One region of the Actinoplanes octamycinicus genome, then DNA from elsewhere that is predicted to be linked to it. Evidence: riboswitches for the same ligand, from Rfam matches in the RefSeq annotation. Region 1 holds a riboswitch; the other holds the start of a gene.
The links. Region 1 has a riboswitch for cyclic di-GMP ahead of BJY16_RS11710 (hypothetical protein). Riboswitches for the same ligand answer to the same signal wherever they lie in the genome.

Region 1 (7,903 bases):
TAGATGCCGCCGCCCGTGGTCGGGCCGGATCCGCTGACCAGCAGACTGCCCGGCCCGTTGGTCAGGGACAGTTGGGCCGGGCTGAGGGTGAGGGAGAGTTCCGGCTCGAAGGCGACACCGCCGGCGTGCTGGACGTGCGCGGTGACCACGATGGTGATCTGGCCCAGGTCCACGCCGATCGCCTTGGACGCCGCCTTGACCCGCTCGTCGATGCCGGCGAGGTCGAGAAGAACCGTTCCGGTGTAGCGCTCGGCGGTGAACTGCCGGGGCTGGGAGAGCTGCATCGTCGTGTGCCAGCCGGCCGGTGACGACAACCGCGCGTCGACGCTGATCCGACCGGGATCTCCCAGGTACTGCAGTTGCAGGTTGACGAAGTCGGCCAGCTTCCGATAGATCGGGTCGGGGGAGTAGGCGACGTCTCCGTCATATGCCGCCGAGGCCTCGACCTCCGCCGAATAGGAGAACGTCAGCGATTCCCCGGCCCGGGGATCGTTCGGCGCTGACTGGGTGGCCGGCTTCATCCATCCGAGCACGCCGAGAATCAGCCCGGCGGCTGTGCAGAGAGCAGTCAGCGCCGCGAAGACTCGCAGGATCGGGTGGAGGCGAGCGACAGCCTTGATGATGGCCGTCGCCGCTGCCCAAGAGCCGCCTTTGCCAGACATGCCCTTCGCTCTCTTCTTGCGTCGCCCACGCGCCAGGTCACGACGGGTCTTCGCAGCGCCTGCCCCGCCGACGAACAGGAAGCCCAGCATCCCCAGGCCGGTCGGACTGAGCATCGGCTTGAGCCAGGTGCCGCCCTTGGGGACGTGAAGGACGGCATGGCCGATCAGCTGGTCCGCCGTGGGGTTGTCGCCGTCGACAGATTCTTTGTTGTCTCCTTTGAAGACAAACCCGGTCTCAGCGTTACCACCGATGATGCGGTGCAGTATTTGTACCTGCCCGCCGGCTCCATAATATGCGGCGATGTCGCCGACTTCGTAGGTCTTCGACTTAGCGACGATCACCAGGTCGCCGGCATGGTAGACGGGCTCCATGCTGACACCGTGGGTGATGACGTAGGAAATGCGGTGCGTACCGATTGCCCATACGCCGATGGCCGCCATCAACGAGATGGCGGCCATCGCTAAACGTCTGATCCTCGGAATGGCGGTTCCTGTCAGGCGCAGGTTTGCATCGAGTTACCTCGACGGTACTCGCTGCGGGAACGCCGTGCCGGAGATCAGGTCAGGATCACGGCTCCACGTACTTGGCCGAGATCGCGGTGATCCCGGTCCAGTCGGCGGCCGGGTCGCACACGAACGGGTTGCCCGGGGTGCACGCGAACGCGGTGGTCGTCCCGCCGGTCGCCGTCACCGTGACGGTCAGCGTCCCGGTGGTGATGGCCGTGGTTCCGTCGTCCTTGACGAGGGCCATGTTCATCGCGGTGATCGTGCCCGAGTTGGGGCTGGCGGCGTGGGTGAACGTCAGAGTGTTGATGGTTGCCCCGCTCACCGTGATCGGGGCGGCGAGCTCACCACCGACGACGACAGCAGTCGGGGTCGAAGCGAGGCCGTTGCCGGCGGTGAAGGCGGTGCTACCGGCGGCGACGGCACCGGCGACGGCGACGCCGCCAACAAGCTGCAGCATGTTACGCATATGTGATCGTTTCCCTGTTCGTTCGGTGGTAGCCCAGCCGACCTCGTGGGTCCTGTGGCTTTGCGTCCCCGGCTCGCGCCGGGTTTGCCCTTCTCGCCGAGCGGACGTCGTTATCCCCTGGCGACTGGATGATTCGGTCGGTGCCGGGGGGCGGGTGAGGGTTAGCGCGACATTTACTGGACTGACTTTTCCCATTCGGGCACCTGAGCGCCGACGCGGTGCTATCGGGTGCGCGGCGGTTGCGAAAGGCGTCCGGAAAACGGGCAGCGAGGGCGATCCGGGCGACAAAACGGCGCGGCAGCCGTCCGGAGACGATTGCCGCGCGGGTGCTCAGGGCGTACGAAAAATGGGGTCAGAGCTTGTAGAAGGTCACGTAGTGATCCGGGGTGAAGTAGGCGACCTTGGTGCTCCGGTTCACCACGATCCGGTAAGCGTCGCGCGAAGCGCCCTTCGCCCGGGAATACACGTCATATTCGTTGTAGGTGGCGGACGGCAGGTATCCCTCGCGGTTCTGGAACGTGCCGCCGGTGTAGTTGTAGTTGCCGTAGGGCCAGGAGTACCAGCCGGCGCTGAGCGGCCAGCCGAGCGACTTCCAGCCGGTGTACGCGGTGCGCGCCGCCGAGCAGCGGCTGATCGTGCAACTCGAGTAGACGGCGGCCTGGGCGGCGGCGGTGTGCGTCGGGGCGACCACGGCCGGGGCGATCAGCGCGGTGCCGGCCAGGCCGATCACCGCGGCCAGGCTGAGCAGCAGCCGGCGGACGCGGGGCAGGGGGCGGTTCATGTTCGAACTCCGATGCGGGGAGAGGGGATGAAGCCCGGACATCGGTCATCGTTTCGGCCCGAGCCGCCCGGCGGTACCTCCCGGTCCCATCATTTCATCGGAGTTTACGAATGTTTTACTGGCCGCCGAGCCCGCTCACCCAATCGACATAGTCCGTTTCCGATCCTGGCCGGCGGGCCGGTCCGCTGATCGAGGTGGGCTCGACGACCGGGCCGCGGGCGGCGCTGACCGGCTGACCGGCCGCGAACCCGTCGAACCGGTCGCCGGCCGGCGGCGGGGCCGGGGCCGGCGCTGGGGCGGCCGAGCGCCGCGACCGCCAGCCGCCCCGCCCGCCGGACGACGGCGTCGGTTGCTGGCCGGAGAAGCGCGGCGGGTTGCCCGGAGCCGGTGCCTGCGGCGGGGCCTGGGCCGGCGCGGGCGCCTGGGGCCGGGCCTGGGTCGGGGTGGGCTCGGCCGGGAACGGCGCGCCGGACCGGAACGGGCTGCCGGTGCCGGCCGAGAACGGGTTGTTCGGCGTGCCCGGCACGGCCGGCAGCACCCCGGTGTCGGACGGCCGCAGCTGCTCCTCGGGGCGCTGCGCGGCGGCCGCCGCGGCCAGCGCGATGGCCGACAGCTCCGGGGCGTCCCGCTTGGGCAGCGGCGCGGCGGCCGGCTCGGCTGCCGCCGGAGCGTCCACCGGCGCGGCGGCCGGGGCGCTGCGGACGATCGCCGACAGCACCGAGCCGAGCACGCCGGCGCCGCACGCGGTCATCGCCGCCCAGTACGGGTCGGACTGGAAGCCGGCCGAGCCGGTCTCCGGGCCGGCGATCAGGTACGCCATGGTGAGCAGCGCCGGACCGGCCAGCCCGGCCAGCCCCACGGCCAGGGTGGAGAGCTTGCGCCCGCGTGCCACCCAGCCGACCACCAGGCCGGCCAGCAGGGCGAACGTCGGCATGGTGAGGAAGGCGGTGTGCCCGGCGACGGCGGACGGGATCAGGCTGCCGTCGAGCACGCCCAGCCGGATCGCGATCGGGGTGCGGCCGGGCAGCAGCGACGGGCCGATCGAGATCAGCGCGACCAGCCAGGCCAGCACGCTCAGCGTGGCGATGCTCCAGCGGGCCACCGGCTTGGCGGCGGCGGCCCAGGCGGCGAAGATGCCGGCCGCCGCGCCGAGCCCGACGGCCGCGCCGATCACGAAGACCGGCTGCACCCCGGCGACCTGCGCGGCCCGGGCCGGCTGCGTGGTCAGCGGGAGGATGGCCAGCGAGCCGAGGCCGGCTGCGATGCCCATGGCGAGGGCGCCGCCGGGGCCGACCGGGCGGGGGCGCCAGCGCGGGCGCATGCCGGTGGCGACCAGCGCGCCGAGCGCGGCGGCGGTCATCGTGATCCAGGCGACCCAGGCGAGCTGCGCGGTCCAGTTGTTACGCGCAGTGATGTCGAGGACGCGGTCCAGTCGGACGATGCCGAGACCGTAGGCGATGCCGAGTTGGCCGGCTCCGATCACCGCTGCTGCCGTGGCGGTGGTGGCCAGCAACTTCACCCAGCTCCGAAATGCCATGCCGGGCACGTTACGGAATGCGGTGGCCGGTCCGCCAGTGGGGAGTCGGCTTCTTAAGACAGCCTAAAGTCTGACCAAGATCAGTCACTCTCGGTTAGTTCGGAGCGACCGATCGGTGAGTTGCGCCACGTACCCTCCAGAGTGGACACTGTCCGGCACGGACAACGAGTCCGTCGCGTCGTGCTGATTATTGCGAATGTGAGACCCCTGCTCAGAAGCCATGATTCGGTCAGCGAGCGGGACGGGGCTCTCACATAGTGGTTGGAATCGTGATCGTGTCCGGTGGCCGGAGGCGTTCCGGCGGTCGCCGATGAGACATTCGCGCACGTCAACGCGTTGGTGGTGGCCGGGACCGGGTTCCGCCCCGGGGTGGCACTCGGACAGCCGGGTGGTTTCCGGGAGGATCCAGGCTTCCCAAACCGGCCGGGGTTCTGATGAAATCGCCGCCGTGCCGAAATCGGCACGGAATTTTCTGCGGGCTACGGACGGGGCCGGGCCGCAGCCCTCGAACGGCATCGCGCCGGCGTCCGCGAAGGAGATGTCGTGAGCACGGGATCCTCGACCCTGGCTGTGCGACGTGGTCCTTTCTCCCGTCTGCGGGACACCGGCATCCGCACCAAGCTCGCCGCCCTGCTGATCATCCCGATCGCCGCGGTGCTGGTGCTGGCCTCGGTGCGGCTGGTGGACGTACGCGGCCGGGCCGCCGACTCCGGCCGGGTCGCCGACCTCACCGTGCTCGGCAACGACGTCGCCGAGCTGGCCCGGCTGGTGCACCGGGAACGGATGGCCGCGGCCGGTTACCTGGCCGCGCCGGACGCGTCGCCGGACGGGTACCGGCAGGCCACCGCCGCGGTCGACGCGCAGATCACCACCTTCCGCGGGCACCGCGGCGAGGCCGGCCGGATGCCGGCCCGGGTGCGCGACCGGCTGCAGCTGATCCAGGACCGGCTCGGCACGCTCGCCGGCACCCGGGACGAGGTGTCCGCCCGGGAGAAGCTGACGGTGGCCTCCGCGGTCCAGCGGTACAACATGATCCTCGACGGCCTGTCCGATTATGACGAGTCGCTCAGCCAGGTCGCCGAGCCCGGCACGGTGGCCGACGGGCTGCGTACGCTCGCCGCGTTCAACCGGATCGAGGCGGCCGCCGCCGACCAGGAGGCCGCCGCCTACACCGTCAAGATCACCGGGCTGCTCAGCGGGACCTGGCAGCAGGAGCTGATCGGCGCGCAGGCGGCCCGGCAGGAGGCGCTCGACGACCTCCGGCAGATCGCCACCGCCGACCAGGCCGGGCTGGTCGAGGCCGCCCTGGCGAACGCCGTGGTGGCCCGGGCGGACGGCCTGGTCACCCGGCTGACCGGGCCGGCGGCGGTCTCGGCGGCCGAGCTGACCACGGCGTACCGGGAGGTCCTGAGCCTGCTCCGGGCCACCGGAACCCAGCTGGAGACGGACGCGGTCCGGCTCACCCAGGACGACAGCGACCGCACCACCCGGCAGGCCACCGTCGAGTTCGTCGTGGTGCTGCTGGTCCTGCTCGCCGCGATCGCGTTCGGTGTCTACCTGGCCCGGACCCTGCACCTGTCGGTCCGCCGGCTGCGCGAGGGCGCGCTCGCCGTGGCCAACCGGGACCTGCCGGACGCGGTGCACCGGCTGCAGGACGTGGACAGCCTGGACGCCGGCGTCGTCGACCAGATCATCGCGCAGACCCGGGACCCGATCCGGCTCGCCGACCGGGACGAGTTCGGCCAGGTCGCCGAGGCGTTCAACATGGTGCACCGGGAGGCCATCCGGGTCGCCGCCGAGCAGGCCGCGCTGCGCACCAGCGTCTCCGCGATGTTCCTCAGCCTGGCCCGGCGCAGCCAGGCGCTGGTCGACCGGATGATCGGCGAGCTGGACGGGATCGAGCGCACCGAGGAGGACCCGAAGCGGCTGGCCAAGCTCTTCGACCTGGACCACCTGGCCACCCGGATGCGCCGCAACGACGAGAACCTGCTGGTGCTGGCCGGCGCCGACGTGGGCGCCCCGCGCCGCGAGGACGCGCTGCTGATCGACGCGCTGCGGGCCGCCCAGTCCGAAGTGGAGCTGTACCACCGGATCGAGTTCGGCGCGATCGACACCGACGTCTCGGTCACCGCGGCCGCGGTCAACGACGTGGTCCGGCTGGTCGCCGAGCTGCTCGACAACGCCACCCGGTTCTCCCCGCCGACCACCGTGGTGATGGCGCACGGCCGCCGCTCCGGCGACCACGCGGTGCTCCAGATCGAGGACCGCGGCCTGGGCATCACCCCGGAGCAACTGGAGCTGATCAACCGGCGGCTGGCCGAGCCGGCCGAGGTCGACGCCAGCGCCTTCCGGCTGATGGGGTTCGCGGTGATCGCCCGGCTGGCGGCCCGGCACGGCATCGGCGTACGGCTGCTGCCCAGCCGGGACGGCGGGACGGTCGCCGAGGTCACCCTGCCGGCCGACATCGTGGTGCTGCCCGGGGCGCCGTCACCGACGGCCGGGCGGGCAGCGAGCTGGACCCGGCCCGGTCCGGCGCCGCAGCCGGTCGACGGCCGCGCCCCGGAGGTCCGCGCCCCGGTGCGGTCCGCGCCGATGCCGGCGCAGACCACCCCGCGGTGGGCGCCGGCCGCCGCCGAACAGCCGGCCGAGCTGGACCTGCGGCCGACCCCGGACCGCCCGCCGCTGCCCACCCGCGTGCCGAAGCCCACAGTGGATCCCGGCTCCACTCCGCTGTTCAAGCAGCCGGTCCCGGCCCAGCCGGTCTCCGCCCAGCCGGTTTCCGCGCAGCCGGTCCCCGCGCATCCCCTGGGTGCCGCGATCCAGCTGGAGATGCAGCACACCTGGTTCACCGCCGAGACGGAGCTGCCGGAGATGCTGGGCATGCCGACCGCCGGTTACGCCCCGGAGCCGGTCCCGGCGGTGCCGGCCGGGCCGCCGCCGGAAGCGCCGCAGCAGGTCCCCAAGCCGCGGCCCGCCCTCGACGACGACGACCGCTGGCGGACCGCCGCCGACGAGGGATGGCAGCGCGCGATGGCCGCCGCCGCCCCGCGGGACGCCGGGACCACCCGTTCCGGCCTGCCGAAACGGATCCCCCAGGCGCAACTCGTCCCGGGCGGGGTGCACGACCTGCCCCGGGCACAGAATCGTCGCAGCCCCGACGACGTACGCGGGCTTCTCTCCGCATACACCCGTGGGGTGCAGCGAGGGCGGACCGACGGCTCCGCCGACCAGGTTCCTAAGGAGAACGATCAGTGATCAGGCCCACCATGCAGGACATGGGCTGGCTGCTCAACAACTTCGCCGACAGCATCGCGGGCATCGCGCACGTGGTGGCGGTCTCCGCCGACGGGTTGTTGCTGGCATGCTCGCGCGATCTGCCAGCGGACCGGGCGGACCAGCTGGCCGCCATCACCTCCGGCGTGGTCAGCCTGACCGACGGCGCGTCCCGGATGTTCACCGCCGGGAAGGTGCAACAGACCATCATCGAAATGGACAGCGGTTATCTTTTCCTGATGTCCATCAGCGACGGTTCGTCGATGGCCGTGCTGGCGGCGCGCAGCTGCGACGTCGGCCAGGTCGGCTACGAGATGGCTCTGCTGGTGGAGCGTGTCGGCGCCGCGTTGTCGCCGGCGGCACGCGAGGCCGTCAGCCACTAGGCGCCAGGGTTGCCGTACCCCGGCGGAGATGAGGTGACCGCGACATGACAGAGCCGCACGATCCCCGGGGCAACCTGGTGCGGCCATACGCGGTGACCCGCGGCCGGACCGAGCCGATCCGGGACATCCCGATCGAAGCGATCCTGGTCGCCAGCGCGGCGGCCGTTCAGGAAGCGCGTTTCGCCGGACATGACAAGTACCGCATCGCCGTGCTGTGCGAGCCGAAGGCCTTGTCGCTGGCCGAGCTGGCGGCGCTCACCCGGTTGCCCCTCGGGGTGGCCCGGGTGCTCGTCG
Region 2 (7,903 bases), 2.5 Mb from region 1:
GTTCAGGATGTCGATCGCCGGCGCCGAGTAGCCGCCGGACTGCGCGGCGAAGTTGCCGCCGCCCGTGGTCAACAGGCCTTTCTCACCCGGTCGGATCTCGGCGTCGAAGGTCGCGAGCGCGTCCGCGGCCTTGTAGTCGGCACCCGCGGTCGCCGGGTCGGTAGCACCACCACCGACGCTGAAGCCGATGTGGTACGTGTACTGCGAGATGCCGACGACCGTACCGGTCACCGCGATGCTGCCACCCTCGGTGACGGTGCCCTGCGCGAAGGTGAGCTTCGGCATGGCGTCGTCGTTCGCGATGGTCACCCGCGCCACCTTCTGGGTGACGTCCGTCGACGTGGTGACGTTGGTGGAGTTGCCGGCGTTCGAGGCGAACGTGACGTTGAACGTCTCGTCCCGCTCGTAGACCTCGTCCCCGTAGACCGGGAGGTCGAAGTACCCGACCGTGTCGCCGGCCTTGATCGTCACCGAGGTGGCGCTTGGGTGGTCGAAGTCGTTGGATCCCGCGCCGGACCCCTGGTAGGTGGCGCTGCCCGCAGGCGCGTAGGTGGCGTCGAAGACGAGATCGACGGCGGCCGGGCCGCTGAGCGTCACCGGCACCCGGGCCAGGGTCGAACCGCTGTTGCCCTCCTGCACCTTCACGTCCGCGGTGGTCCAGGTGGGCGCCGCGTCGTCGTCGTCGATGGTGAAGCTCTGCTCGCCCAGCGAGCTCTCGTCCACCACTCCGGACGGGCTGGTCAACGACAGCTTGAAGGTCTCGTCCGGCTCGGCGTTCGTGTCACCGATGATGGTCACCGGAATGGCGACGTCCTTGGTCGCGTCCTTCGGCACCGTGACGGTGCCGGCCGCGCCCTTGTAGTCCACCCCGTTCTTCGCCGTACCGTCGACGAAGGTGTAGTTCAGCACCGCGTCCTGCGGGGAGTTGGTGTCGAAATGGATGTAGATCTTCTTGTCCGACGAGCCGACGTTCCCCTCGGCGAACGTCCGGTTGGTTGGGGAGTCCGTGCCGTTCGGGGTGTTCTTGGAGTACACCAGCGTCTTGCCCGCACCGGCATCGGTGACCACACCGGTCGCCGTCGACTTGGTGCCGAGCGTGGAGGTCGCGCCGCTGACCGGCTCGCTGATCGTGACCTTGACGCCTTCCGGCCCCTCGAACGCGCTCGGACCCGTCGGGTTGGTCGTGGTCGTCAAGGACAGGTTGGTGGAGGTGGCGTACTTCGCCACCGTGACCGACGACGCCGCGGCGACAACGTCAGTGGTCGACCCATTGTCGGTCGATCCCACGATCGCAGCGGACGCGGTCCCGCCCAGGGTGTCACCGGCCACCGCGATGTCGAGCGGCACGCCCTTCTCGGAAGGGTTTGTCAAGTTGACCGGGAAGATGAGACGGCTTCCCTCGACCGCCGTCGGCGCGTCGCCGATGGTGGCGACCGGAACGGCGTCGTCGTCCTTGATCCCGATCTTCACCGAGCTCTGGGCGCTGACCACAGCGCCGCCGAGCGTCGGGCGGCTGGCGTCCTTCTTGACGACGAAGTACTGGGTGTCCGTCTCGTCCGAGTTGTCATCCCAGAGCGTCACCGTCGCCGTCCCGGACGTCTCGTTCGCCGGGATCGTGATGACCGCGTCCGCCGCCAACGCCGTGTAGTCCCGGTTTGCGCCACCCTGCGAGGTCGCCATGTCGGTGGCGTAGCTGGTTCCCGCGAAGTCGGCCGTCTGGACCGGGATGGTGACGTCGTGCGGCGCCGGATTCGTCGAGGTCGCGGTGATCGTCACCGTCTTCTGGGTACCGCTGGTCGCCGTCTCCGCGACCGTGGTCGCACCACCCAGGACGATGTCGTTGGTCGCGTCGGGCTCCCAGATCGTCCCGGTCCCGGTTGACGTGCCACTCGCACCCGTGGCGGTCAACTGGAACGTCTCGTCGGCACCTTCGCCAGGGGAGTCGGCCGTCGTATCTACCGTCACGGTGATGGTATTGGTGCCACCGGCGGCCGTGCCGGGGAAGGTGTAGCTGGCAATACTCGGCGTCCCGGTGAAGTCCGTTCCCTTGGTGGCCGTGAGACTCGGGGTCTCGGCGCTCCCGACCGTACCGAAGGCGATGCTCCCCGACGAGGTGGTCCCGGTGTAGGTGACGGTGAAGCTGGCCGTTCCCCCCTCCCAGACACCAGCGGGGCTGACGGTGAGATTATTGACCTTCGTGTCGGCGATCGTCGCCGTCGCGCTGGTCACGTAGCCGGTGTTCGCCTCCGTGGCGACCAGATTGAACGTCTCAGGGCCTTCAGCCGAAGAGTCCGCAGTCGTGGGGACGGTTACCACGATGGTGTTGGCGGAACCACCGGCGGTTGTGCCGGGGAAAGCTCCTGCGGCAATGGTGGTCGCAGGGCTACCCGTACCGCCGGGCACCGTCGGAACGGTGGTGTAGTCGGTCCCGCCGCCAGTCGCCGTGCCGGCGCTCGTAGTGAACACGATGTTATTCGCCGATGCTGCTGAACCACTGTAGGTCACCGTGAAGCTGGCCGTTCCCCCTTCGTTGACGACGGGGGAGCTGATGGTCAGGTTGGAGATGACAGTGGCGTGCGCCGGTGACGCAATGAACGTCGCGGGGACCAGGGCCACCGCCGACACCGCGACAGACGTCATAACCTGCCGGATTCGCTTACGTCCCCAGAATGTGAACGGCACTCGCTCGTGCAGCGCCGTTTGGATTGGTCGATGACGCATTCTCTTCCTGTCTCCTTCGGCGGCTGGGCTACCTCCAGCGGGGAGGCCCCTGGCTTTGCGTCCCCGCCTTACGGCGGGTTTGCCTGTTCGGGTACCGCACCTAGGGCGGTTGGGGGTGCCGGCCATACCGGCCCTCAGCAGCGCGAACACGGGACTGAAGGTCCACGTGAGGCGGAGCCATCCGTAATCTAACCGGCATATCGGACCGTTTTTGGCGGAACGCCTTTTTCCGGCGGAGAAAGCTTCACGACCGAGAGGAGCGTCACTTCACCTTGACGGTCACCGGGTCCGAGGCGCCGGAGAGGACGCCGAGGGACGGAGTGGAAGCGATCACCGCGCGGTATACGTAGGTGCTGCCGGACTTCAGGGACTTCAGCGTGGTGGTGAACTTGCCGGCCCCGTTGAGCTCGCCGGTGTCGGCCTCACGCCACTCGCCGGACACCTTCTGCTGGATGATCACCCGCTGGTCCGGCTCGTCCGGGTCGCCCTTGACGGACAGCGTCACGGTGCGCTTCGAGGAGGAGACCACGACCAGCGCCGGGTCCTGCTTCACCTGGACCGTGCGAATCGGTGAGCTGAGCCCGTTTGCCCGCGCCATCACGCGGTATCCGAGGGTGAAGTTCGGCGTGAACTGGTAGACGCCGTCGTCGTCCGCCTTCGCCGTCAGCACGGTCCGGAACGATCCGCCGGTGGTTCCGGCCGCGGTCAGCAGCTCGACCTTGGCGTTCGCCCCGGCCACCCCGGACAGGGTCACCCGGCCGACGCCGACCACGCTGGTCGGCGCGACCAGGGTGGGCGCGGACGGCTTGTCGTCGTCGACGATGGTGACCTTGGCCTCGGACTTGGCCAGTGTGACGCCCGTCGGGGACGGTGCTCCCAGCCGTACCGTAAAGGTCTGGTTCTGCTCGTCCCGCTTGTCGGCCAGGACCGGAACCCGGATGACTGCCGTCGGCGACTCCGAGGTCAGCTTCAGCTGACCGCTCGACTTGGTGTAGTCCTTGCCCGCGTCAGCCGTGCCGTCGACAGTCGCCCATGGCACGGCGATGGTCCGCTCGGTCGCCTTGGTGACGCCGCTGAAGACCAGCGAGACGGTCACCTCGGCCGACCCGTCGCTCTCCCCCACCGTCTCGTCGCCGATCGTGACGGCCGGCGGGGTGTCGCTCGGGTCGTCGGCGACCTGGAAGGTCAGCACGTTGCCGCCGAAGGAGATCTTGATGGTCTCGGTGTCCTCGTCGGTGGCGTCCCGATTGAAGTGGATCGTGCCGAGCTTGATCCGGGTGCCGCTGGGCGTGCCGCCGGGGATGGTGATGTCGTCGTCGGTGAGGTCGTAGTCCGTGTTCTCGACGGAGCTGGCCACCACCGGACGATCGAAGTCGAGGTCTCGCTGGGCCACCCCCTTGGTCGTCCCGCCCAGCTCGAAGGTGTCACCCTCGGTCAGCGTTGCCGAGGTCTGGCTCAGCGTGATCACCGGTTTGGTCTCGTCGTCCGCGATCGTCAGCTGGCCCTGCTGGGTGGGGCCGGCGGCACCGAGCTCACCAGGGGCGACCTCCACGGCGAGCCGGGCCGACTCGTCGCCCTCCCAGACGGTGTCCTGTCGGATCGGAACGTCGACGGTCGCGCTGGTGGCACCCTGCGGGATGCGCACGGTCCGAGGCGGATCGGTGTAGTCGGTCTCGCCCTCGTCATTGCCGCTCGGCGTCGCGGTGCCCGGCTGCATGCCGATCGTGAAGTCGACGTCTTCCTCGGCCCGTTCACTGAGCGTGATCCGGAAGGTGGCGACGCCGCCCTCCGGTGCCCGCGCATCGCCGGTCACCGTGAAAGACGGAACCTTCACGTCCAGGTCGCTCTCCAGGATGACGACGGCACCGACATCGCCCCCGATGGTCGCACCGGTCGGCCCGACGGAGAGCACCTGGACCTGGAAGGCCTCCGCCTTCTCCCGCAGCCTGTCGTCGACGACCGGGATCCGGATGGTGTCCTCCGGCCGGCCGGCAGGCACGGTCAGCGAGGCCACCCCGTCGGCAAGATAGTCCGCGGCGTTAGCGGTGCCCGGCAGGACCTGGTAGCTGATGGACACCGGCTGCTCGGTCGAGGTGGCGGCGTTCCCACCGGTGAAGGTCAACCGGACCGGCACGTCAGCGAACCCGGCGTTCTCCGGCACGACGGCGTCGCCGAGGCTGACCGTGGGCGGCAGATCTGCCGGGTCGTCGGTGATGGTGTAGCGGGTTTCGACCGGGGCGACCGTACCCGGCTCCAGCGTCACGTTGTCCGCAGTCACCTTGAGGGTCTCGACCGGCTCGTCGATCGCGTCGTCGAGCAGCGAAATCGTCTTCAGCGTCACCGGGCCGGTGCTGCCGGCCGGCAAGACGGCGAAGTCGGCGGAGGCGCTGTAGTCGTTCGACTCGGCGGCGTTCGCGCCGTTGGCGGCGTCACCGATCGGGATCAGCGAGTACTTCATGTCGTCCTGGGCGACGCCGGTCGGCGTGGCGACGACGTCGATGGTGCCGCCCTCCGCGCCCGCCACCGCGTTCAGCGCGATCGTCGGCGCCGGGTCGTCGTCGGTGATCACCAGGGTGCCGGTCTGGCCGGCCTCCTGACCGTCCTGCACCACCTGAAGGCCGGCCTTCTCGACCGCCTCGTACATGGAGTCACCGAGGATCGGCACGTCGATCGTTCCGCTGTCCCGGCCGGCGTCGATCTTCAACTTCATCGGCGGCTCGGTGCGGTCTCCCGCGTCGGTGCTCTCGTCGGTGAGCGTGACGTCGAAGTAGGTGTCCACCTGCGCCGCCTCGTCCAACTGCACGGTGAAGCGGGCCGGCTCGGCCTGGCCCTCGACGGCGGTCACCTCGGAGGTGACGGTGAAGCCGGTCGGCGGGGCCGGGTCGACGAGCTTCACGGTGACCTCGTTGGAGGGGGTGATCGCGGTGGCGTTCGCGCTGTCCCCGCCCTGGCTCAGCCGAACCGTGACCGTCTCGCCGTTCTCTGCCTCGTCATCCGGCAACACCTCGATCCCGAAGGACTCCTGCGCCGACGGCGGCGTGAACGTGATCTGCCGCGAGCCGAAAATGAAGCCCTGGTAGTCGACATCCTCGGTGGCCGTCTCGGAAGAGAGGTCGGGCAGCAGCACGATCGGCTTCTCGGTCTTGACCGCGGTATTGCCGTCCGCGGAGAAATCCAGATCGGCGACAAGCTCGGTCGTCTGGCCCTCGACTGCCTCGATCTCGGTCGGCACCACGACGTTCGGCGGCAGCTCGGTTTCCCCGTCCTCGATCGTCGACTCCGCCGAGTAGTGGCCCAGCGAACCGTCGGCACCCAGGTCGATCGTGACGCGGACCTTCTCGGCGAACTCGTCGGTCAGATCGACCGCCAGGTCGGTGTTGCCCAGATCGATGCGGGCGTCACCCGGAAGAAGTGAGCCGGAAAGCGTCAATCCGTCGGTGGTGAAATCGCCGGCTTCTGCCGGAGAGTCAGAGATACCCTCCACCTTCGCGGTCCAGGGAATGGCGTCCTGCGCCGTGTTGCGCACGGTGGCGCCGAGCGCCTCGGTGGCACCCTCCTCCTCGTCGAACGACGAGACAGTCAGTTCCGGGGCGTCGTCGTCGTCCGCGATCGTCAGGGCGCCGGACTGTCCGCTCTCCTCCCCGTCCAGCTGTACCTTGACGGTCGCCGTCTCGGTGGCCTCGTAGGCCGCGTCATCAAGAATCAAGACGTCCACGTCGGCGTACTCGGCGCCGGCATCGATCTTGAGCTTCATCGGTGCGGAGTAGTCGCCCACGCCGGTGCTGTCGTCGGTGAAGTAGACGTCGAAGAACTCGTCCTGGTCGGACGGCTCGGCCAGGGTGACCCGGAAGCGGGCGGGCCCTTCCTGGCCCTCGGTGGCCGCCACCTCGGGCGTGATCGTGTACTCCGGCGCGACGTAGCTCTCGTCGTCGGTGATGGTCAGCGTGACCGGGTTGTCGGGGACCCCGCTCGCGTTCTCCGGGTCCTGCAGGCTGAGCGAGACCGTCTCAGCCGACTCCCAATCATCGTCGTCCACGGTGGCGAAGTGCACGGTTCCCCGGCCGGACGGGTCGAAGTCCACCCGGCCGGTGGCCGGTTCCTGGTAATCGTCGCCCTCGGTGGCGCTTCCCGGGGTCAGCGTCCAGCTCGCCGACACCGGCTTCTCGGTCTTGGTGGCCTCGTTGCCATCACCGAACTCGAGGTCAAACGGAACTTCGTAGGACGCGCCCTCCCGCATCGCCATGTCCCCGGGCGGGGACGCCACGATCGTCGGCGGCAGCTCGTCGTCGGCGTCCTGGATCGTCCCGATCACGCCGAAGCCGTCCTGTCCGCCCACCCCGACAACGATCATGACCTGCTCGTCGAACTCGTCGGTCTTGTCGGCCAGCAGGTCGATCGAGCCGAGGTCGATGGTGTTCTGCCCGGGCTCGATGGACCCGTACTCCACCAGACGAGAGGCGTCGATGTCCGCCGGCTTCGCGGCAGGCCCCTCACCCGGGAACTGATCCGTGATCACATGGGCGTAGAACGGGGTCCGCTCGTCGACCGGATCGTTCACCGTGGCGCTGAGATCGACCGTCGAGCCCTCCTTCTTGGTGAATCCCACCGGCGTGAGCGCCGGCATGTCGTCGTCCGTCAGGATGACCGAGTGAGCCACCCCGTCGACCACCACGGAAAACGTCTCCATGGGCTCGAAGAGCTTGTCCCCGTGGATCGTCACGTCGACGGTTGCCGCACCGATATCGGAGTCGGGGTCGTAGACGACGTCGGTCTCGGCGACCGGGTCGAAGTCGACACCCGCGGTCGCGTGGCCGCGTCCCCCGTTGTCCGCCGCGTTGACGTCCTCTTCAACGGAGACACGCAGGGTGACCGGCTCGGCCGGAGCCGGTTCCGTGGTGATCGCCAGAGTCGCGGTGTGCGTGTCGGCGTCACCTTCGGCGAATTCCCCCATCCACCCGGTCATCACGGCCGGTTCGTCGTCGGCCGAAGCGGGCACCCCGATCACGAAGACCGACCCGAGACCGGCCGCCACCGCAGCCACCACCGCCTTGCGGAACCTCGCCGGTGACCACAACCGGGACGAAACCCGATAACGCATGCGGAACTCCTTAGATCACCGATGCGGCTCTGAGCTGCGGAAATACGTCACGCCGCCCTGATTATGGCCGTCGGGGATCCGGCT

Region 2: another riboswitch for cyclic di-GMP. It lies ahead of BJY16_RS00340 (Calx-beta domain-containing protein); the one in region 1 lies ahead of BJY16_RS11710 (hypothetical protein).

The regions. Positions count from the first base shown of each region.
Region 1 is NZ_JACHNB010000001.1:2,580,857-2,588,759, forward strand. It holds gene BJY16_RS11705 (DUF5305 family protein) at 1-1,121, opposite strand, end outside; gene BJY16_RS11710 (hypothetical protein) at 1,231-1,626, opposite strand; cyclic di-GMP riboswitch class I at 1,660-1,734, opposite strand; gene BJY16_RS11715 (ribonuclease domain-containing protein) at 1,988-2,416, opposite strand; gene BJY16_RS11720 (hypothetical protein) at 2,532-3,953, opposite strand; gene BJY16_RS11725 (nitrate- and nitrite sensing domain-containing protein) at 4,497-7,208, shown strand; gene BJY16_RS11730 (roadblock/LC7 domain-containing protein) at 7,220-7,609, shown strand; gene BJY16_RS11735 (DUF742 domain-containing protein) at 7,654-7,903, shown strand, end outside.
Region 2 is NZ_JACHNB010000001.1:83,210-91,112, forward strand. It holds gene BJY16_RS00340 (Calx-beta domain-containing protein) at 1-2,616, opposite strand, end outside; cyclic di-GMP riboswitch class I at 2,737-2,815, opposite strand; gene BJY16_RS00345 (Calx-beta domain-containing protein) at 2,984-7,819, opposite strand.